Regions from separate parts of the Pseudomonas macauensis genome, predicted to be linked through region 3. Evidence: predicted binding sites of a transcription regulator. Region 3 holds the regulator's gene; each other region holds the start of a gene.
The links. Region 3 encodes FliA, which starts transcription of late flagellar genes. Its sites were predicted from a motif close to CTAAAGTTTNNNNNNNNNNNGCCGNTAA; they were not measured.
Positions count from the first base shown of each region.

Region 1: SD196_RS05610 (methyl-accepting chemotaxis protein) is a predicted target of FliA. The motif match lies at 1,969-1,996, and genes of this name have one in related genera.
Region 2: SD196_RS06865 (flagellar protein MotY) is a predicted target of FliA. The motif match lies at 1,754-1,781, and genes of this name have one in related genera.
Region 4: SD196_RS17665 (methyl-accepting chemotaxis protein) is a predicted target of FliA. The motif match lies at 1,511-1,538, and genes of this name have one in related genera.

Region 1 is NZ_CP138377.1:1,195,846-1,201,509, forward strand. Features, by position in the region: gene SD196_RS05610 (methyl-accepting chemotaxis protein) at 1-1,759, opposite strand, end outside; gene SD196_RS05615 (methyl-accepting chemotaxis protein) at 2,285-3,049, opposite strand; partial or broken gene SD196_RS05620 (cache domain-containing protein) at 3,188-4,180, opposite strand; gene SD196_RS05625 (Flp family type IVb pilin) at 4,333-4,533, opposite strand; gene cpaB (Flp pilus assembly protein CpaB) at 4,908-5,664, shown strand, end outside.
Region 2 is NZ_CP138377.1:1,450,894-1,456,557, reverse strand. Features, by position in the region: gene SD196_RS06870 (argininosuccinate synthase) at 1-568, opposite strand, end outside; gene SD196_RS06865 (flagellar protein MotY) at 702-1,718, opposite strand; gene pyrC (dihydroorotase) at 1,857-2,903, shown strand; gene rnt (ribonuclease T) at 2,900-3,580, shown strand; gene SD196_RS06850 (peroxiredoxin) at 3,730-4,332, opposite strand; gene SD196_RS06845 (bacterioferritin-associated ferredoxin) at 4,610-4,825, shown strand; gene bfrB (bacterioferritin BfrB) at 5,046-5,522, shown strand; gene SD196_RS06835 (MFS transporter) at 5,571-5,664, opposite strand, start outside.
Region 3 is NZ_CP138377.1:1,877,731-1,883,394, reverse strand. Features, by position in the region: gene SD196_RS08990 (chemotaxis protein CheA) at 1-1,979, opposite strand, end outside; gene SD196_RS08985 (protein phosphatase CheZ) at 2,011-2,796, opposite strand; gene SD196_RS08980 (chemotaxis response regulator CheY) at 2,816-3,190, opposite strand; gene fliA (RNA polymerase sigma factor FliA) at 3,367-4,116, opposite strand; gene fleN (flagellar synthesis regulator FleN) at 4,113-4,943, opposite strand; gene flhF (flagellar biosynthesis protein FlhF) at 5,112-5,664, opposite strand, start outside.
Region 4 is NZ_CP138377.1:3,854,401-3,860,064, reverse strand. Features, by position in the region: gene SD196_RS17665 (methyl-accepting chemotaxis protein) at 1-1,469, opposite strand, end outside; gene acnA (aconitate hydratase AcnA) at 1,649-4,381, opposite strand; gene rlmM (23S rRNA (cytidine(2498)-2'-O)-methyltransferase RlmM) at 4,697-5,664, shown strand, end outside.

The sequences.
Region 1 (5,664 bases), 680 kb from region 3:
TGTTCAGCGAGTCGACCACGGCGGTCTGCTCCTCGGTGGCGGTGGCCACCGACTGGTTCATCGAATCGATCTCGCCGATGCGGTGGGTGACGCTGGCCAGGCGCTCGCCGGCGCGGTTGGCGATCTCCACGCTTTCCAGGCTGTAGCGCTGGCTTTCGGTCATGGTGTCCACGGCTTCGCGGGCGCCGACCTGCAGTTCTTCGATCATCTTCTGGATCTGCTGGGCGGATTCCTGGGCGCGGTGGGCCAGGTTGCGCACCTCGTCGGCGACCACGGCGAAACCACGGCCGGCTTCCCCGGCGCGGGCCGCTTCGATGGCGGCGTTCAGCGCCAGCAGGTTGGTCTGCTCGGAGATGCCTTTGATCACTTCGAGGATCTGGCCGATGTTCACCGTGCGGCTGTTCAGCGCCTCGATGTTGGCGCAGGCGGAGCTGATCTTGTCCGACAGCTGGTTCATCGCGCTGATGGTCTGCTCGACCACCTGGCGGCCGTCGCCGGCCTGGTGCGAGGCATCGGTGGCATGGTGCGAGGCGTCGGCGGCGTTGCGGGCGATCTCCTGGGCGGCGGCACCCAGCTCGTTGATCGCGGCGGCCACGCTGTTGGTGCGGTTGGCCTGCTCGTCGGAGTTGCTCATGGACGAGTTGGAGGCGTTGACCACCAGCTGCGAAACGTCATGCAGACTACGCGCGGTGGAGGCCACTTCGCGGATGGATTCGTGGATGCGCTCGACGAAGCGGTTGAAGGCATTGGCCAGCACGCCGAACTCGTCGTTGCTGGCGACTTTCAGGCGCTGGGTGAGGTCGCCGTCGCCCTGGGCGATGTCCTGCATGGCACGGCCCATGTCGTTCAGCGGGGCCATCAGCACGCGGATCAGCATGCCCAGCAGGAGCAGGATGGCGACGATGGCGATGACCGCGGCGACGCTGGCCGAGGCGCGGAACTTGCTCAGCATGGCGTAGGCGGCGTTCTTGTCGATGGACAGGCCGATGTACCAGTTCACCGAGGGCAACCCCTTCACCTGGGTGAAGCTGAGGATGCGGGTCTGGCCGTCGAGTTCGGCCTCGCTGAAACCGCTGCCGATCGTCGGGGTGTTCTGTGGGTAGACCTCGGCCAGGGTCTTCATCACCAGGTTCTTGTCCGGGTGCACGAGGATCTTGCCGTCGCCGCTGACCAGGAAGGCGTAGCCCATGCCGCTGAAGTTCAGCGAGTTGATGATCTGTACCAGGGCCTGCAGGCCCAGGTCGCCACCAACCACGCCGACGGTCTTGCCGCCATTGCGGGCCGGTGTGGCAATGGTGATGACCAACTGCTGGGTAGCTGCGTCGATGTATGGCTCGGTCAGGGTGGTGCCGCCGGCGGCCTGGGCGTCCTTGTACCAGGGACGGGTACGTGGGTCGTAGCCGTCGGGCATGGCATCGTTCGGACGCATGGTGAAGGTGCCGTCTTCCTGGCCCAGGTAGGTGTAGTTGAACGTGCTGCGCAGGATGTTCTGTTCCAGCAGCGCAGCCAGCTTGTCCGGTGCGTTGTCGCGGGCGATGGTCTGCGCCGTGTTTTCGATCAGCAGCAATCGGCCGCTCAGCCAGTTCTGGATATTGCTCGCGGTCACCGTGCCCATTTCCCGCTGGTAGTCTTCGAGATCCTCGCGGATCGCGTTGCGCTGCAGGTAATCGTTGTAGAGGGTGAAGAGGGCGAAAGCGGAGAAAACCACAAGCGAGGCGGCCAGGAGGATCTTATGGCTGAATTTCAGGCTCTTGATCATGCTGCGTCGAGTCCGGAGGTAGTGGGATGCCAGAACGGCGTGGGTCCGGGCGACAGATCCGATGTCGCCAGGGCGCGCCCGTCCGTGTGGTGACGGAGCGGACGAAGCCGGCTCGGCGGGTAGCCGGGCGAGCGGGGCCGGCACTCCCATGTGCCAGCGGTGATATCGGGTCCGCCTGGTTTCGTTGTTCTCGCGGACCTTCATCTTTGCTGTCGGCACGCCGGGGAAAAGCTTGAGGCAGGGGGACGAACGGTCGGGCGGGCCGGGCATGCCTATCGCGAATAAGATCTCCGATCTCCTGCGTAGGGCGTACAACCGTTCGCGGTTGTACGCCGATCCCCATGATTGCCGGTTGGCGTGTTGGTCGAATGCGGGGCGCTCTGCGAGGGACGCCCGGATGGAGTCCGAGTGGGCGGGGATCAAGGTCAAACGGCGTATAACGTCGAACGTTATACGCCCTACGAGATGCGCTCCCTACCTGAAAAGCAAAAGGCGCCCGAAGGCGCCTTTTGCTTTCCACACCGATCAGATGCGGAAGCTGTCCACCAACTGGCGCAGACGGCCGGCCTGGTTCTCCAGGTCGGCGCAGGCGCGCAGGGTGGCCTGGAGGTTTTCCACGCCTTCCTGGTTCAGGGTGTTGATCTCGGTGATGTCCATGTTCAGCGAGTCGACCACGGCGGTCTGCTCCTCGGTGGCGGTGGCCACCGACTGGTTCATCGAGTCGATCTCGCCGATGCGGTGGGTGACGCTGGCCAGGCGCTCGCCGGCGCGGTTGGCGATCTCCACGCTTTCCAGGCTGTAGCGCTGGCTTTCGGTCATGGTGTCCACGGCTTCGCGGGCGCCGACCTGCAGTTCTTCGATCATCTTCTGGATCTGCTGGGCGGATTCCTGGGCACGGTGGGCCAGGTTGCGCACCTCGTCGGCGACCACGGCGAAACCACGGCCGGCTTCCCCGGCGCGGGCCGCTTCGATGGCGGCGTTCAGCGCCAGCAGGTTGGTCTGCTCGGAGATGCCTTTGATCACTTCGAGGATCTGGCCGATGTTCACCGTGCGGCTGTTCAGCGCCTCGATGTTGGCGCAGGCGGAGCTGATCTTGTCCGACAGCTGGTTCATCGCGCTGATGGTCTGCTCGACCACCTGGCGGCCATCGCCGGCCTGGTGCGAGGCATCGGTGGCATGGTGCGAGGCGTCGGCGGCGTTGCGGGCGATCTCCTGGGCGGCGGCACCCAGCTCGTTGATTGCGGCGGCCACGCTGTTGGTGCGGTTGGCCTGCTCGTCGGAGTTGCTCATGGACGAGTTGGAGGCGTTGACCACCAGCTGCGAAACGTCATGCAGGCTGCGGGCGGTGGAAGCCACTTCGCGGATGGATTCGTGGATGCGCTCGACGAAGCGGTTGAAGGCATTGGCCAGCACGCCGAACTCGTCGTTGCTGGCGACCTTAAGGCGCTGGGTGAGGTCGCCGTCGCCCTGGGCGATGTCCTGCATGGCGCGGCCCATGTCGGTCAGCGGGGCCATCAGTACGCGGATCAGCATGCCCAGCAGGAGCAGGATGGCGACGATGGCGATGACCGTGGCGATGATGGCCGAGGTGCGGAAGTCGCTGAGCATCGAATAGGCCGCGCTCTTGTCCAGCACCAGGGCGACGTACCAGGTCACGCCCGGCAGGCCTTTCACCGGGGACATGGAGACCAGTTGCTCTTCGCCATCGAGGCTGACTTCCTGCACGCCGGTCTGCACCTTCGGGGCGCCCTGCGGGTAGATGTCGGAGAGATTCTTGAAGATCTGCTGGCTGTCCGGGTGCAGCAGGATCTTGCCGGCGTCGCTGACCAGGAAGGCGTAGCCGTTACCGTCGAACTTCAGCGAGTTGATGATGGCGGTGATGGTTTCCAGCTTCATGTCACCGGCGGCGACGCCGATCAGCTGGCCGTTGCGCATCACCGGCATGGACATGGCGAGGATCTGCTCGTTGGTGCCGGCGTCGAGGAACGGCTCGGTGACGATCAGGCGGCCAGCGGCCACGGCATCCTTGTACCAGCCGCGCTGGCGCGGGTCATAGCCATCGGGCATCGGTGCATAGGGGCGCATGGTGAACACGCCGCTGGCGGCTTCGCCGAGGTAGACCGATTCGAAATTCTTCTGGAACACCGCCTGCTCCAGCACGTGCTGGATGCGCTCGGGCGTCGGTTCGCCGTCGGCCAGTTGCGCGGCTTCGCTCTCCACCAGGTGGATGCGGCCTTCCAGCCAGCTCTGGATGTTGCTGGCGGTCAGGCTGCCGACCTCGGTCAGTTTGGAGTCGGTGGCGTCGTGGATCGCCTCGCGTTGGCGGAAGTCGTTGAAGAGGATGAAGCAGGCGAAGGCGAAGATGACCACGAGGGAGGCCGCCAGAAGGATCTTCTTGGCGAAGGACAGCGAGCGAAGCATCGGTAAAGCATCCTGCAGGTGGAACGAAGGGGTAGGCAGGATGTATCGGCCGGATGGCGGAGGACTTTAATTTGAAAATGTAATGAACCCGGCCGCCATTTATGGCGGCCAGGGGAGGAGTTCTGGTGGTACTGCGGAAGCGCGATTTCCGGTTACGGTGCAGTCCCGGTCGGTAGCGAGGTGCCGATATCGGTGAACATGTTGCTGATATCAGTTCCGAGGATACGTGCCCCGGCAATGATGACCACCCCGATAAGCCCGGCGATAACCGCATATTCAATCGCAGTTGCCCCTTCCTTGTCGGCAGCGAATGCCTTGGCCTTGCAATAGAACTTCAGAGTCAGCTCTTTGATGTTCAGATTCATCGCGGTTGCTCCTGGCGGCACCTCCGGGGCGGCGCCCCGACTTCACCGTCAGGCTAGGCTCAGTATGGCGGAATGCAATTGCTCAAATAGCGCTAATACCAAAGTTATAGTCATGGAGAAGTAGAGCTAACTGAGGATTGGAATTTTCTCGTGGCCATTTGACGCTATTACCGCAGCAACTAAATTCTGCTTTGGAACAAGCAGAAACTAATTATGAGGAATGCTTCTTATCGAACTTCCTCGTCGGGCCGAAACAACAATAAGGGTCTGAAGGGCGTATACCGGCACTCCCGGTGTTGTGACTTCCGATCAGGCTGTGGACCCCTGGTTCACTCATCCCGATAACACGCAAGGATGTGGTCATGAATAGCAAGGTGCTGATGGTTTTCGCCGGGCTTTTGCTGTTGTGTGCTGGGGTTGTGGGTTATCTGGGATTGTCGGTGGGGAAGCCGGCGGCGCCAGTCGCAGGCGCCGTTCAGGAGGTCGCACCCGTTGCAATGGCGGAGGCGGACAAGCTGCAACGTACACCTGTGGTGGTGGCTCGCCGTGAACTTGCGGCACTGACAGTGATTGGCAAGGACGATCTTGCCGTTGAACTGCTGCACACGGCTCCGAAAGGGAGCTATCCCAAGCCCGAGGCGTTGATCGGGCAGCGCGTCTGGGTCACGGTACCTGCCGGCAGCATTCTTTCCGCGGCGCTGATGGAGCCGGGTGGCCCGCTGGCGCGGACCATCCGTTCGGACGAGCGGGCCATGGCCATTGCGGTGGACGAGGTGATTGGCGGCGGCGGCTTCGTGCTCCCCGGCGATTACGTTGACGTGATGCTTTTCGTGAAGGATCAGCAGGGTACTGATCGCATCGTCAGTGCCCAGGTCGTGCTGCCCGGCGTGCGCGTCCTGACCTATGGCGAGCAGATCGCCGTCGCCAATGATGGCCAGGCGCGCAATGCCGGTGACCCGAAGGACAAGACGCCGCGCCCGCCGCGCACCGCGGTGCTGGCCGTGCCGGCCGAGGCGGCCTCGCGCCTGATGCTGGCCAGCCAGGCCGGCTCGCTGCGCCTGGCGGTGCGCAGCAAGGACGAGAATCTCTACGAGAAGGAGCAGCAGGGGCGCTATATAC
Region 2 (5,664 bases), 430 kb from region 3:
CATAGGAGATGTGCAGCAGGTTGGCATCCATGGAGTACGGCGACTTCTTCTTGCCGTGGCGCTCGATCGGGATGTTGTGGGATTCGGCGTAGTCCATCAGCTTCTCGCGGGACAGCAGGTCCCACTCGCGCCAGGGAGCGATCACCTTCACGCCCGGCTTCAGCGCATAGGCGCCCAGCTCGAAGCGAACCTGGTCGTTGCCCTTGCCGGTGGCGCCGTGGGAGATGGCGTCAGCGCCGGTGGCGTTGGCGATCTCGATCAGGCGCTTGGCGATCAGCGGACGGGCGATGGAAGTACCCAACAGGTACTCGCCTTCGTAGACGGTGTTGGCACGGAACATCGGGAAGACGAAGTCGCGGACGAACTCTTCTCGCAGGTCCTCGATGAAGACCTCTTTCACGCCCATCTGCTTGGCCTTGGCGCGGGCCGGCTCGACCTCCTCGCCCTGACCCAGGTCGGCAGTGAAGGTCACCACTTCACAGTTATAGGTATCCTGCAGCCACTTCAGAATTACGGAGGTGTCCAGGCCACCGGAATACGCCAGGACTACCTTCTTCACGTCCGCCATGCCACTCAACTCCACGGGGGTTGTCACGAAAGGGATCGATTCTACTGCCCGCCCAGGATAATTTACAGAGGCGCGACAGCTTTTGACGACAAAGCGACAAATACTATCGTCGGTGCGACTCGCTGCCGCAGGCTCAGCCCTTGGGCGTCGCAGGCGGCGTGGCAGCGTTGGTGGCGGGCGCCGCCGGAGCGGCAGGAACCGCGGCCTTCGCCGGGGCACTGGCGCTGGACATCGGCGCGGCGGGCGCCGAGGCGGTGGGAGCAACAGGAGCCGTCGGCGCCTCGGCCGGGACCTCCTCAGGAACCACTTCGCGGGACAGGTTCACCGTCACCCGGCGATTGCGCGCCCGGTTGGCTTCGGAGTTGTTCTTCACCAACGGATAACGTTCGCCATAGAAGCGCACGACGATCTGCGACTCCGGCACGCCATTGGCCTTGAGATATTCCATCACCGCGAGAGCACGACGGCGCGACGTGTCGCGATTGACCAGGCGATTGCCGCTGTTGTCCGAGTGACCGTCGATCTCGATGTGGTTCACGCTCGGGTCGGCCTTCAGGTACTGCAGGATGATGTCCAGTTTGGCGCGGCCCAGGGCGTCGAGTTCGGTGCCGCTGGGGAAACCGATCTGGCTCTGTCGTACCTGGTCGAAATTGACCGGCAGCATCTTCGCCGAACAATCCTGGAACTGCGCGTAGCCGGCGGCGAATCGCGTCGGCAGCAAGCGCACCAGCAGGCGATCGCCATCCCGGGTGCGGTGCCGCACTTCCGGCGTACGCCCTTCCAGCAAACCGCTGAGCAAACGCCCCGCCTGCTGCTGGCTGCTGTTGAACGGCACTTCGCCGCCACTGACCTGCACCGAGCCCAGGTTCACATCGCCCTGCCCCGGCCGCCACGGCGGAGCCGCCGCCAGGAGAGTTGCCGAACCGCGTCCGAGCCAGTCCTGCTGTGACTTGAGACGGAAAGTCGGCTGCTCGCCGGCGCGCCAGACGAACTCGCCCACGCCGAAACCCGCCACGTTCTGCGACAGCCGGCACTCGAACTGGTCGCCCGCCACCGTCCATTCGGCGCTTTCCAGGCGCGGCTGGAACGTCAGCCCCCAGGCCGGGAGGCTCGCGCAAAGTACGAGCAGGAGAAGAGATGGCTGGCGCACGGCGGTTCCACACAAGCAGGATGGGGTCTCTGAATCTATCGGTCAGCCACGGCGAAACTTGATAGCGAGTGCCGCCGACGGCCTTTTCCGGTAGCATTTCCCTACTTTCTCCGCTGCAACCGCCTTCCTGGAATCCGCATGTCCGACCGCCTGACACTCCTGCGCCCCGACGACTGGCACATTCACCTGCGCGACGGCGCCGCACTCGCGCAAACCGTCGGCGACGCCGCCCGTACCTTCGGCCGCGCCATCATCATGCCGAACCTGGTTCCGCCGGTGCGCAACGCCGTCGAAGCCGACGCCTACCGCCAGCGCATCCTGGCCGCCCGTCCGGCCGGCAGCCGCTTCGAGCCGCTGATGGTGCTCTACCTCACCGACCGCACCAGCGTCGAGGACGTGCGCGCGGCCAAGGCCTCAGGCTACGTGCACGCCGCCAAGCTGTACCCGGCCGGCGCCACCACCAACTCCGATTCCGGCGTGACCAGCGTCGACAATATCTTCCACGTCCTGGAAGCCATGGCCGAAGTCGGCCTGCCGCTGCTGGTGCATGGCGAGGTGACCCGCTCCGAAGTCGACGTGTTCGACCGCGAGAAGCGCTTCATCGACGAGCACCTGACCCGTGTGGTCGAGCGCTTCCCGACCCTCAAGGTGGTTCTCGAGCACATCACCACCGGCGATGCCGCCGCCTTCGTCAAGGCCGCCCCGGCCAATGTCGGCGCCACCATCACCGCGCACCACCTGCTGTACAACCGCAACCACATGCTGGTCGGCGGTATCCGTCCGCACTTCTATTGCCTGCCGATTCTCAAGCGCAACACCCACCAGGAAGCCCTGCTGGATGCGGCCACCAGCGGCAGCCCGAAATTCTTCCTCGGCACGGACTCCGCGCCCCACGCGCGCCACGCCAAGGAAGCCGCCTGCGGTTGCGCCGGCTGCTACACCGCCTATGCCGCCATCGAGATGTACGCCGAGGCCTTCGAGCAGCGCAACGCGCTGGACAAGCTGGAAGCCTTCGCCAGCTTCCATGGTCCGGACTTCTACGGCCTGCCGCGCAACAGCGACCGCATCACCCTGGTGCGTGAAGAATGGGAAGCCCCGGCGGCCCTGCCGTTCGGTGATTTCGATGTCGTCCCGCTGCGTGCCGGCGAGAAACTGCGCTGGCGCCTGCTGGAGACCGAGGCATGAGTGACGAGAACGAAATCTTCGAGGAAGAACTCGACGGTTCCTTCCCACCCGGCCCGCGCCACCCGATGGCACGCCGTTTCCGTGGCTACCTGCCGGTCGTGGTGGACGTCGAGACCGGCGGCTTCAACGCCGGCACCGACGCCCTGCTGGAAATCGCCGCCGTCACTATCGGCATGGATGAGAGCGGCTACCTGTTCCCCGAGCACACCTACTTCTTCCGCGTGGAGCCTTTCGAAGGCGCCAACATCGAGCAGGCTGCGCTGGAGTTCACCGGCATCAAGCTGGACCACCCGCTGCGCATGGCCGTGCCGGAAGAACAGGCGCTGACCGAGATCTTCCGGGGCGTGCGCAAGTCGCTGAAGTCCAACGGCTGCAAACGGGCGATCCTGGTTGGCCACAACAGCAGCTTCGACCTGGGCTTCCTCAACGCCGCAGTAAACCGCAGTGGCGTGAAGCGCAATCCGTTCCACCCCTTCTCCAGCTTCGACACCGCGACCCTTGCCGGCCTCGCCTACGGCCAGACCGTACTGGCCAAGGCCTGCCAGACCGCCGGCATCGAGTTCGACAACCGCGAGGCGCACTCGGCACGCTACGACACCGAGAAAACCGCCGAGCTGTTCTGCGGCATCGTCAACCGCTGGAAGGAATTCGGCGGCTGGATGGAAGACGAGGACTGATCCTCTCTTCCTGATCCCATGACAAAGCCCCGCTCAGGCGGGGCTTTTTCTTTCCTGCACGCAGGGCTTGCCGGCTTCCTACGAAAAGCAATCCTGCGCGCCCATGAAAAAGCCCCGCCGAAGCGGGGCTCTTTCATCACCGGACAGCCTTACAGCTTGCTGGCATGCTGGGCCAGGTAGGCGGCAACGCCTTCCGGCGATGCGGTCATGCCGCTGTCGCCTTTCTTCCAGTTGGCCGGGCAGACTTCGCCGTGTTCTTCGGTGAACTGCAGGGCATCGACCAGACGCAGCAGCTCGTCCATGTTGCGGCCCAGCGGCAGGTCGTTGACGATCTGCGAACGCACCACGCCATTCTGGTCGATCAGGAAGGCACCACGGAACGCGACACCGTCGGCGGACTCGACGTCATAGGCCTTGGCGATCTCGTGGGTGATGTCGGCGGCCAGGGTGTACTTGACCGGGCCGATGCCGCCCTTGTCCACCGGGGTGTTACGCCAGGCGTTGTGGGTGAAATGGGAGTCGATGGACACGCCGATCACTTCGACGTTGCGCGCCTGGAACTCAGGGATGCGACGGTCCAGGGCGATCAGCTCGGACGGGCAGACGAAGGTGAAGTCCAGCGGGTAGAAGAACACCAGGCCGTACTTGCCCTTGATGGCTTCGGACAGCACGAAGCTGTCGACGATTTCGCCGCTACCGAGGACGGCGGCTACGTTGAAGTCGGGAGCTTTCTTACCTACGAGTACGCTCATTCCATGTCTCCTTCGGGTGAGGGCGTGAGGGAGTGCAAGATGCCCTGCCTGGCTCGAAAAGCCGGATCGGCGGGTTATCCACTCCAGTGGGCCGGTCATGATACACCGCCGTTTTCCGAGGCGCCCAGCGCTTTGCCCCATCGCCCCACAAGGCTAAGCCATTGACGGACATGACCATTTATCTGGTCATGGAAAAGCCTGCCCAGCAAACTTTGACAATCATTCTCATTAAGATTAGTATCGCCTCCAACAACCCCACAGCGATGCTAGTGCAACCATGTACGTCTGCCTCTGCCAAGGTGTCACCGATACCCAGATCCGCGATGCGATCTACGAAGGCTGCTGCAATTACCGCGAAGTGCGTGAAAGCACCGGTGTCGGCACCCAGTGCGGCAAGTGCGCCTGCCTCGCCAAGCAGGTCGTCCGCGAGACCCTGGGCGAACTGCAGAGCGCGCAGTCGATGAACTACTCCCTCGCCTACGCGGCAAGCTGATCGACGCGATTGACGGCCAACTCAGCAGAGATTCCGAAAAAAACCGGGCCATGCCCGGTTTTTTTATGCCTGAAATTCAGAGCTTTAACGCCGAATTGCGGAATGAAAACATTCGCATTCATATTCCTTTTTATAGCAAATTCAAGCACTTATGTTTGACAGTCAGTTATAAGAGGACCACACTTTCAGTCTCTCCCACTCCACACGGCAGGACACCGGCATGAAAGGCGACAAGAAAGTCATCCAGCACTTGAACAAGGTCCTCGGTAACGAGCTGATCGCCATCAACCAATATTTCCTGCACTCGCGCATGTGGAACGACTGGGGCCTGAAACGCCTCGGCGCGCACGAGTACCATGAGTCCATCGATGAGATGAAGCACGCTGACAAGCTCATCGAACGCATCCTGTTCCTCGAGGGCCTGCCCAACCTGCAGGACCTGGGCAAGCTGCTGATCGGCGAGAACACCCAGGAAATGCTGCAGTGCGACCTGAACCTGGAACTCAAGGCCTGCAAGGACCTGCGCGACGCCATCGTGCATTGCGAAAGCGTGCATGACTACGTGAGCCGCGACCTGCTCAAGAACATCCTCGAGTCCGAGGAAGAGCACATCGATTACCTGGAAACCCAGCTGGGCCTGATCCAGAAGGTCGGCCTGGAGAACTACCTGCAGTCGCACATGCACGAAGACGACTGATCAACGAAAAGGCACTGGCGCGGTTGTGGACGCCGGTGCCCTTCCCTCCTAGCCGTTCGCCTTCGGCGGGCGCCGCACCAGTGACGCCTTGAGCACCAGCCCGGCGCACAGCCCCACCACCACCAGCAATGACAGGCGCAGC
Region 3 (5,664 bases):
CAGCGCTTGAGGTAGAACAGCGGCAGGGCCTTGTCGCGGACGATCACCACTTCCTGGCCGTCGACCACGTTGGTGTTCGACAGGTCGAGGTGGAAGATTTCGTTGACGTTCACCAGCGGGAAGGCGAAGGCCTGGTTGCCCAGCATCACCATCAGGGTCGGCATGATCGCCAGGGTCAACGGGACCTTGATGACGATCTTCGAGCCCTGGCCCTTGGTGGAATAGATATTGATGATGCCGTTGAGCTGGGAAATCTTGGTCTTCACCACGTCCATGCCGACACCGCGGCCGGAGACGTCGGAAATCTCGGTCTTGGTCGAGAAGCCCGGAGCGAAGATCAGGTTGTAGCAGTCGGACTCGGAGAGGCGGTCAGCCGCGTCCTTGTCCAGCAGGCCCTTCTCCACGGCCTTGGCGCGCAGCACGTCCGGGTCCATGCCTTTGCCGTCGTCGGAGATCGACAGCAGGATGTGGTCGCCTTCCTGTTCGGCGGACAGTACCACCCGGCCGGAGCGCGCCTTGCCAGCGGCTTCGCGCTCGTCGGGGCCTTCGATGCCGTGATCCACCGCGTTGCGCACCAGGTGCACCAGCGGGTCGGCCAGAGCCTCGACCAGGTTCTTGTCCAGGTCGGTCTCTTCGCCGATCAGCTCCAGGTTGATCTCTTTCTTCAGGTTGCGCGCGAGGTCGCGGACCTGACGGGGGAAGCGGCCGAAGACCTTCTTGATCGGCTGCATGCGGGTCTTCATGACCGCCGACTGCAGGTCGGCAGTGACCACGTCGAGGTTCGACACGGCCTTGGCCATCGCCTCGTCGCCGCTGTTGGCGCCCAGGCGCACCAGGCGGTTACGCACCAGCACCAGTTCGCCGACCATGTTCATGATTTCGTCGAGACGCGCGGTGTCCACCCGCACGGTGGTTTCCGCTTCGCTGGCCGGCTTCTCGGCAGCGGCGACCGGGCGCGGCGCCTCGGCTGGCTTGGCGGCCTGGGCCTTCACCGGTGCGGCAGGCTTGGCCGGCGGCGGCGCGGCGGCCGGTTTGGCGGCGGCGACCGGTTCTTCCTTCGCGCCGGTGAACTGGCCCTTGCCATGCAGCTCGTCGAGCAGCTTCTCGAATTCGTCGTCGGTGATGTTGTCGTTGCCGCCGGCAGTGGAAGCCTCGGTGGATTTCTCTGCTTTATCCACAGGCGCAGCAACGGCCGGCTCTTCCTTCGCGCCGGTGAACTGGCCCTTGCCATGCAGCTGGTCGAGCAGCGCTTCGAACTCGTCGTCGGTGATGTCGTCACCCGAACTGGAGGCCGGAGCGGCTTCGCTCGCGGCGGGCGCGGCGGGCGCGGCGGGCGCGGCGCTGGCGGGCGACTGGACGCCGCCGAACTGACCCTTGCCGTGCAACTGGTCGAGCAGCGCCTCGAATTCGTCGTCGGTGATGTCGTCGCCACCGGCACCCGCCGATGCCGCGGGGGCGTCGGCGGCGGGTTCGAGCGCATCCATCAGTTGCTCGAACTCGGCATCGGTGATGTCGCCGTAGGCTGCCGGAGCCGCCGGCGCTGGCTCGACTACGGGCTCGGCGGCCGCCGGAGCTTCGGCCGGCGCGGCGTTCGGATCAGCCAAGCGCGACAGGGCAGCGAGCAGCTCCGGCGTAGCCGGGGTCGGCTCCTGCGCGTCACGCACCTGCTGGAACATGACGTTGACGGTATCCAGCGCCTGCAGCATCACGTCCATGAGTTCGGCATCCACGCGGCGTTCGCCCTTGCGCAGCATGTCGAAGACGTTTTCGGCGATGTGGCAGCACTCCACCAGCGCGTTCAGCTGGAGGAAGCCGGCTCCGCCCTTGACGGTATGGAACCCACGGAAAATCGCATTGAGCAGGTCCATGTCATCGGGTCGGCTTTCCAGCTCGACCAGTTGCTCGGACAGTTGCTCGAGGATCTCGCCGGCCTCCACCAGGAAGTCCTGGAGGATCTCGTCATCGGCGTCGAAGCTCATTCGGTGCTCCCTCTACAGCGTCAGGCGACGCTTAAAAACCCAGGCTGGACAACAGGTCATCAACGTCGTCCTGACCGGATACGACGTCTTTTCTTGTATCGGCAGCGATCTGCGGACCTTCACCCTTGGACGATCTTTCTTTTTCGACGGCCTCGCTCATGCCCTGGTAGTCATGCTCGATACCGGCGTAGCGGTCCACCTGGCCGGCCATCCAGACCAGCTTGACCAGGTTCGACTCGACCTCGGTGACCAGTTTGGTGACGCGCTTGATCACCTGCCCGGTGAGGTCCTGGAAGTCCTGCGCCAGGAGGATGTCGTTGAGGTGCGCGGAGAGCTTGCGGCTGTCCTGGGCGCTGATGTAGAGGAACTGCTCGACGCGCTTGGCCAGGTCACGGAAGGCCTCGGGCCCCAGCTCGCGGCGCATGAAGCGCGCCCAGTCTTCCTGCAGCTCCTTGGCCTGGGTTTCGATGTGCATCACCACCGGGGTGCACTCTTCCACCAGGTCCATGGTGCGGTTGGCCGCCTTCTCGGTCATCTTCACCACGTAGGAAAGACGATCGGTGGCGTCGGCGATCTGCGACATTTCCTCGGCGTGGCGGGAATTGGGATCGATCTGGAAGTTGACGATGGCGTTGTGCAGCTCGCGGGTGAGCTTGCCGACTTCCTGGTAGAGCCCGCGATCGCGCGCCTGGTTGAGCTCGGAAATCAGCTGCACGGCGGTCTGGACTTCACCACGATCCAGGCAATCGACCAATTCGCGCGCGTGTTTTTTCAGGGTCGACTCGAAGTCACCCGCGGATTCGTTGACGAGATCCATAACGCCCTCTCTGTCAGCCTTAACTGCCGACCCGCTCGAAAATCTTCTCGATCTTTTCTTTCAGCACCTGAGCGGTGAAAGGCTTGACCACATAACCGTTGACCCCGGCCTGGGCCGCTTCGATGATCTGGTCGCGCTTGGCCTCGGCGGTGACCATCAGCACCGGCAGGTGCTTGAGGCGCTCGTCGGCGCGGACCGCGCGCAGCAGGTCGATGCCGGTCATGCCGGGCATGTTCCAGTCGGTGACGAGGAAGTCGAAGTTGCCGCTGTGCAGCATCGGCAGCGCAGTGGTGCCGTCGTCGGCTTCTGCGGTGTTGGTGAACCCCAGGTCCCGCAGGAGGTTCTTGATGATGCGCCTCATCGTGGAGAAGTCGTCCACGATGAGAATTTTCATATTCTTGTCCAAACCGACCTCCATCGATACCAGGCACGTCCTGGCGGGCGTGCCGTCAATTCATCGAGCGCCGTGCGCTCATCCCGTGTGGGCGGCGTCAAAGGGACGTCGCCCGGAAGAATTCTGAAACCTGCGTCTGAAGCCTGAGAAAAATCCGACGCGAAACTACCCGAACCTCAGTGCGCGCGCCACTCCGCCAGACGTGCCCGCAGGCGCGCGGCGCATTGGCTGTGCAGCTGGCTGACCCGGGACTCGCTGACCCCCAGCACTTCGCCGATCTCCTTGAGGTTGAGTTCCTCGTCGTAGTACAGGGCCAGCACCAGCCGCTCACGCTCGGGCAGCTTGGTGATGGCGTCGGCCAGCGCCGCCTGGAAGCGTTCGTCTTCCAGGCCGTGGGAGGGCTCGTTGCCCTGGTGCGAAGCGTCTTCGGCCAGGCCACTGCCCTGCTCGCCGTCCTGCAGCAGATCGTCGAAGCTGTACAAGCGGCTGCCCTGGGTGTCGCTGAGAATGCCGTAATACTCTTCGAGACTCATATTGAGTTCGGCAGCGACTTCCTGATCTTTAGCGTCACGACCGGTTCTGGCCTCGACGGTGCGGATCGCGTCGCTGACCATGCGGGTATTGCGGTGCACCGAACGCGGGGCCCAATCGCCCTTGCGCACCTCGTCGAGCATGGCGCCGCGGATGCGGATGCCGGCGTAGGTCTCGAAGCTCGCGCCCTTGCCGGCATCGTATTTCTTCGCCGCTTCCAGCAGGCCGATCATGCCGGCCTGCATCAAATCCTCCACCTGCACGCTGGCCGGCAGGCGGCCCAGCAGGTGGTAGGCGATACGTTTGACCAGCGGCGCGTACCGCTGGATCAGTTGGTCCTGGGAGTTCTGCGCCTGCGCCTTGCTGTACATACGCGCTCCGGAGGCCGTCATCATACGGCCGAACCCGTGGTTGGATGCTGCACCAGGCGCTCGACGAAGAACTCCAGGTGCCCACGCGGGTTGGCCGGCAGCGGCCAGCTGTCGACTTTCTGCGCTATCGCACGGAAGGCCAGGGAAGCCTTGCTGCGCGGGAACGCCTCATACACCGAACGCTGCTTCTGCACCGCCTTGCGCACCGACTCGTCGTACGGAATGGCGCCCACGTATTGCAGCGCCACATCGAGGAATCGGTCGGTGACCTTGGTCAGCTTGGCGAACAGGTTGCGGCCCTCCTGGGGGCTGTGGGCCATGTTCGCCAGCACGCGGAAGCGGGTCATGCCGTAGTCGCGGTTGAGCAGCTTGATCAAAGCGTAGGCGTCGGTGATCGAAGTGGGTTCATCGCAGACGACCAGCAGCACTTCCTGCGCGGCACGGACGAAGCTCACCACCGAGTCGCCGATGCCGGCGGCGGTATCCACAACCAGCACGTCGATGTTGTCGCTGATGTCGCTGAATGCCTGGATCAGGCCGGCGTGCTGCATGGGGGTGAGGTGCACCATGCTCTGCGTGCCGGAGGCCGCCGGAACGATGCGAACGCCGCCGGGGCCCTGGAGGATCACGTCGCGCAGGTCGCACTCGCCTTCGATGACATCGGCCAGGGTGCGCTTGGGGGTCAGGCCCAGCAGCACGTCGACGTTCGCCAGGCCCAGGTCGGCGTCCAGCAGCATGACGCGGCGGCCGAGGTCGGCCAGCGCCAGTGACAGGTTCACCGACACGTTGGTCTTGCCGACACCACCCTTGCCACCGGTGACTGCGATTACCTGTACAGGATGCATGCCCATATCAATACCTTGTCTCGTCATTCAGCCGCCGCGCCCCCTGGCGCTGCGGCCCTGCCGGCCGCGGTGCTCTACCGCTTCCGGCGTTCGCGGATCGTCTCCCAGAGCATCCGCCTCGCCGGGCAGCCCACCTGGCCGCCCGTCACCCCACCATGGGGCCGTTCAATTCGTTCAGCTGGCGCGGCGCACCGGCTGCTGGTACAGGCCGGCGAACAGCTCGGCCATGGCGTCCTCGCTCGGCTCTTCCGGCGCCTGCAGGCTCACCGCGCGACTGACCAACTGGTGGCTGCGCGCAACCTGCAGATCATCCGGAATCTTCGGGCCGTCCGCCAGATAGGCTACCGGGAGACGCTGGCCAATTGCCAGAGCGAGCGCCTCGCCAAGGCTGCCAGCCTCGTCCAGCTTGGTCAGGATGCACCCGGTCAATCCGCACGAACGATAGTTCTGCCAGGCGGCCTTGAGTACCTGGCTCTGGCTGGTCGCGGCCAGCACCAGGTAGTTCTTCACATTCAGGCTCTGCGCCGCCAGGGCTTCGAGCTGCATGCGCAGCGCCGGATCGTTGGCGGGCAGGCCGGCGGTATCGATCAGCACCAGGCGCTTGCGCGCCAGCGGCGCCATGGCCTGGATCAGCGACTGACCCGGATCGACCAGGGTCACCGGAACGTTGAGGATGCGGCCAAGGGTCTTGATCTGCTCCTGGGCGCCGATGCGGAAGCTGTCCATG
Region 4 (5,664 bases), 2.0 Mb from region 3:
TGGTCGGCCAGGTCGGCGATGGTGCTGATGTTGCGGTTGATCTCTTCAGCCACCGCGCTCTGCTCTTCCGCTGCGGCGGCGATCTGGGTGGTCATCTCGGTAATGTTGGCCACCGCATCGCTGATGCCTACCAGTGCGTTGTCGGCGCGCAGCACGCGCTCCACTCCTTCGTCGGCCTGTCGGCGACCGGCTTCCATGGCGCGCACGGCCTCGGTGGCGGTGTTCTGCAGGTTGGCGATCAATTGGTGGATCTGCTCGGTGGATTCGGCGGTGCGTTGGGCCAGCGAGCGGACCTCGTCGGCCACCACGGCGAAGCCCCGGCCCATTTCACCGGCGCGAGCGGCCTCGATGGCGGCGTTGAGCGCCAGCAGGTTGGTCTGGTCGGCGATGCCCTTGATCACGTCCACCACACCACCAATCTCGTCGCTGTCACGGGCGAGCTGGCTGACCGCTTCACCGGTTTCGCCCACCGAGGTGGACAGGCGCTGCATGGCCTCGCGGGTTTCCGCGGCAATCAGTCGGCCCTGGCTGGTCAGGTCGTTGGCTTGGCGGGTGGCATCGGCAGTGCGCTGCACGTTGTCGGCCACTTCCTGGGTGGTGGCGGCCATCTGGTTGACCGCCGTGGCCACCTGCTCGGTCTCCTGGCGCTGGCGATCCAGTCCGGCGGAACTGTGATGCGCCAGGGTGTCGGCTTCGCGGGCCTGGTCGGTCAGGGATTCGGCGGTGTCCTGCAGTCGGGTCAGACAGGTCTTAAGGCGCGCTTCCTGGCTGAGGATGGACATTTCCAGGCGTGCCTGGGCGCCACGGCTGTCGGTGTACATCTGCGCGATCAGCGGGTCGGAGGTGGTTTGTTCAGCCAGTTGCAGCAGGCGTTTGAGGCCGCGTTGTTGCCAGCTCAGACCGATCAGGCCCAGCGGAATCGAGAGCAGCGCCGCAAGCAGGAAGTCCCAGTGGGAATCCAGCCAGACGCCGATCATGAAGGCGATCTGGCCGATCAGGATGAACGGCAGCCAGTCCAGCAGCACCGGCAGCCAGCGGTCGCGGGCCGGGATGGCCGGCTTGCCGGCGTTGATCCGCGCGTACAGCGCTTCGGCGCGGCGAACCTGTTCGGCGGTGGGTTTTACCCGCACCGATTCGTAGCCGACGATCTCGTTGCGTTCGAAGATCGGAGTGACGTAGGCACTGACCCAATAGTGATCGCCGCTCTTGCAGCGGTTCTTGACGATGCCCATCCACGGGCGGCCCTTCTTCAGGGTGGTCCACATGTGCTCGAACACCGCCGGCGGTACGTCCGGATGGCGCACCAGGTTGTGCGGCGCGCCGACCAGTTCTTCTCGCGAGAAGCCACTGATGTTGATGAAAGCATCGTTGGCGTAGGTAATCACGCCGCGCGCATTGGTGGTGGAGATCAGTCGTTGGTCAGCGGGGAAGGTGCGTTCACGCTGGGTGATCGGCTGGTTGTTACGCATGTGAGGAGAATTCCACAGCAGAAGCGAATCGCTTGGTCAGGTTATCGGCCGCCGGACCGGCAAGTTGATGCTTGTTTCAGAAAAAAGTCAGAGCAGCACTGGACGATGGCTGGGTGCCATCAGTCACGGAATCCTACGAAAGTCGAGGGCGGCCCGTTGCGGGCCGCCGCGGTGAAGGTTCAGATCAGGCTGCGCAGCACGTAGTGCAAGATGCCGCCGGCCTTGAAGTACTCGACCTCGTTCTGGGTGTCGATGCGGCAGAGCACCTCGAAGCTGTCCTGGCTGCCGTCCTCGCGGGTCACCCCGACCTTGATGCTCATGTGCGGCTTCAGTTCACCGGACAGCCCGCTGATGCTAAGAACCTCCTTGCCGGTCAGCTTCAGCGTCTTGCGATCCTGGCCGTCCTTGAACTGCAGCGGCAGCACGCCCATGCCCACCAGGTTGGAGCGGTGGATACGCTCGAAGCTCTCTGCGATCACCGCTTTCACACCCAGCAGGTTGGTGCCTTTGGCCGCCCAGTCGCGGGAGGAGCCGGTGCCGTATTCCTTGCCGGCCACGATGACCAGCGGCGTGCCGTCCTGCTGGTAGCGCATGGCGGCGTCGTAGATCGCCAGCTTGTCACCGCTGGGAACGTAAAGCGTGTTGCCGCCTTCCTCGCCGCCGAGCATCTCGTTCTTGATGCGGATGTTGGCGAAGGTGCCGCGCATCATCACCTCGTGGTTCCCACGCCGTGAGCCGTAGGAGTTGAAATCGGCGTAGGCCACGCCGTGCTCGCTGAGGTAGCGCCCGGCCGGGCTGTCCTTCTTGATGTTGCCGGCGGGGGAAATGTGGTCGGTGGTCACCGAGTCGCCCAATACCGCGAGGATACGGGCGCCCTTGATGTCCTCGACCTTCGGCGGTGCCTCGGCGATGTGCTCGAAGAAGGGCGGGTGCTGGATGTAGGTGGAGTCGTCCTGCCAGGTGTAGGTCTTGGCGTCCGGCACCTTGATCGCACGCCATTTCTCATCGCCCTGGAAGACTTCGGCGTACTCCTTGTGGAACATTGCCGTGTCCACTTTCTGAATGGCCTCGGCAATTTCCTGCTGGGTCGGCCAGATGTCCTTCAGATAGACCGGCTTGCCGTCCTTGCCGGTGCCCAGCGGGTCCTTGGTCAGGTCGGTGCGCACGGTGCCGGCCAGGGCGTAGGCCACCACCAGCGGCGGCGAGGCCAGCCAGTTGGTTTTCACCAGCGGGTGCACGCGGCCCTCGAAGTTGCGGTTGCCGGAGAGCACCGAAGCGACGGTCAGGTCGGCCTGCTGGATGGCTTTCTCGATGGGTTCCAGCAGCGGGCCGGAGTTGCCGATGCAGGTGGTGCAGCCGTAGCCCACCAGGTCGAAGCCCAGTTCGTCCAGGTAGCGGGTCAGCCCGGCGGCGCGGAAGTAGTCGGTGACCACCTTGGAGCCCGGCGCCAGCGAACTCTTCACCCAGGGTTTGCGCTGCAGGCCCTTTTCCAGCGCCTTCTTCGCCAGCAGGCCGGCGGCCATCATCACGCTGGGGTTGGAGGTGTTGGTGCAGGAGGTGATGGCGGCGATAGCCACGGCGCCATTCTTCAGCCGGTAGGTGTGGCCGTCCTGCTGGTAGTCGATTTCCCCGGGCGGGGTCGAGGCGCCCACCGCGGCACCGCCGCCGCCCTCGCTGAGCAGCCGGCCTTCCTCGGTGGAGGACGGTTTGATCTGCAGGCCGAGGAAGTCGTCGAAGGCCTGGCTGACGTGGCCGAGTGCGACGCGGTCCTGCGGGCGCTTCGGGCCGGCCAGGCTGGCCTCGACGTCGCCCATGTCCAGTTGCAGGCTGTCGGTGAACACCGGCTCGTGGCCTTTTTCGCGCCACAGGCCCTGGGCCTTGCAGTAGGCCTCCACCAGCTTGACGACATCATCCGGGCGACCGGACAGGCGCAGGTAGCCCAGGGTGATCTCGTCCACCGGGAAGAAGCCGCAGGTGGCGCCGTATTCCGGGGCCATGTTGGCGATGGTGGCACGGTCCGCCAGGGGCAGGTCGGCCAGGCCGTCGCCGTAGAATTCGACGAATTTTCCGACCACGCCTTTCTTGCGCAGCATCTGGGTGACCGTCAGCACCAGATCGGTGGCGGTGATGCCTTCCTTCAGCTTGCCGGTGAGCTTGAAGCCGATCACCTCGGGAATCAGCATCGACACCGGCTGGCCGAGCATGGCCGCTTCCGCCTCGATGCCGCCCACGCCCCAGCCGAGTACGCCCAGGCCATTGATCATGGTGGTGTGCGAGTCGGTACCGACCAGGGTGTCAGGGAAGGCGTAGGTGCGGCCGTCCTCATCCTTGGTCCATACGGTACGCCCCAGGTACTCCAGGTTGACCTGGTGGCAGATGCCGGTGCCCGGCGGCACCACGCGGAAGTTGTCGAAGGCGTTCTGCCCCCAGCGCAGGAAGGCGTAGCGCTCGCCGTTGCGCTCCATCTCGATCTCGACGTTCTGGGCGAAGGCGGCCTGGCTGGCGAACTTGTCGACCATCACCGAGTGGTCGATGACCAGGTCGACGGGGGAGAGCGGGTTGATCTTCTGCGGGTCGCCGCCGGCCTTGGCCATGGCGTCGCGCATGGCAGCCAGGTCGACCACCGCCGGCACGCCGGTGAAGTCCTGCATCAGCACGCGGGCGGGGCGGTACTGGATCTCGCGGTCGGAGCTGCGGGTCTTCAGCCAGCCGGCCAGCGCCTTCAGGTCGTCGCCGGTGACGGTGTTGTCGTCTTCCCAGCGCAGCAGGTTTTCCAGCAGGACCTTCAGGGACATCGGCAGCTTGCCCAGGTCTCCCAGGCTTTTCGCCGCTTCGGGCAGGCTGTAGTAGTGATAGGTCTTGCCGGCGACCTCCAGGGTGCGCAGGCTGTTCAGGCTATCCACTGCGGGCATGACATTCTCCTCAGGCTTGGATCGGCAGTGTGCTGCCGATACTTGGCGAAGGGCGGGCAACGTACCCTGATCCAACGCAGAAAAGTTGCGATTGGCATCGATCTTCGCCATGCAGGGTGATCGCCTCGCCAGGTGGCGGGCGCTGCACCAGAACACTCAAGCTAGACCGCTGTGCGGGGTCTTGCCATCTGTTCTGGACCGGTCGCCCGGCCTGGGGGTTCCTGCTAAGTGAAGATCGTTACCGGAATATTCCTGCGAATCTGAATGAAACCGTCGCGGGCAGCCTCTATAGTGCGCGGCCGAGGAGACACCCCGATGAATACCCTGTTACTGCACTGCCGTCCGGGCTTCGAAAACGAGGTCTGCGCCGAGCTGTCCGAGCACGCCGCGCGCCTGGAGATCCCGGGTTACGCCCGAGCCAAGCCGGCTACCGCCTACGCCGAATTCATCTGCACCGAGGCCGACGGCGCGGAGCGCCTGATGCGCCAGCTGCGCTTTTCCGAGCTGATCTTCCCGCGCCAGTGGGCGCGCGGAAACGGTTTCACCGCGTTGCCGGAGCAGGACCGCATCGGCGCGATCCTCGAAGCGCTGGAGGGTTTCCCTGCGTGCGGCAGCCTCTGGTTGGAAGTGTTCGACACCAATGATGGCAAGGAGCTTTCGACCTTCTGCCGCAAGTTCGAGAAGCCCCTGCGCGCCGCCCTGGTCAAGGCTGGCAAGCTGGTGGACGATCCGAGCCTGCCGCGTCTGCTGCTGACTTTCCGCTCAGGCCGCGAGGCGTTCATCGGCATCGCCGAGTCGCGCAACTGCGCCATGTGGCCGATGGGCATCCCGCGCCTGAAATTTCCCCGCGAGGCGCCCAGTCGTTCGACCCTCAAGCTGGAGGAAGCCTGGCACCACTTCATTCCACGCGCCGACTGGGACCGCCGCCTGGCGCCGGACATGCTTGCTGTGGACCTGGGTGCATCGCCCGGCGGCTGGACCTGGCAACTGGTGAACCGCGAGATGCGCGTCGTCGCCGTGGACAACGGGCCGATGGCGGAGAACCTGATGTACTCCGGACTGGTCGAGCACCAGCGCGTCGACGGCTACGCGTTCCGCCCGCGCCAGCGCATGGACTGGATGGTTTGCGACATCGTCGAGAAGCCCGCGCGCACCGGTGCCATGATGGAGACCTGGATCGGCGAGGGACTGTGCCGCGAGGCCATCGTCAACCTCAAGCTGCCGATGAAGCAGCGCTATGCCGAGGTGCGGCGCATCCTCGACCGTCTGCACGAGTCCTTCCG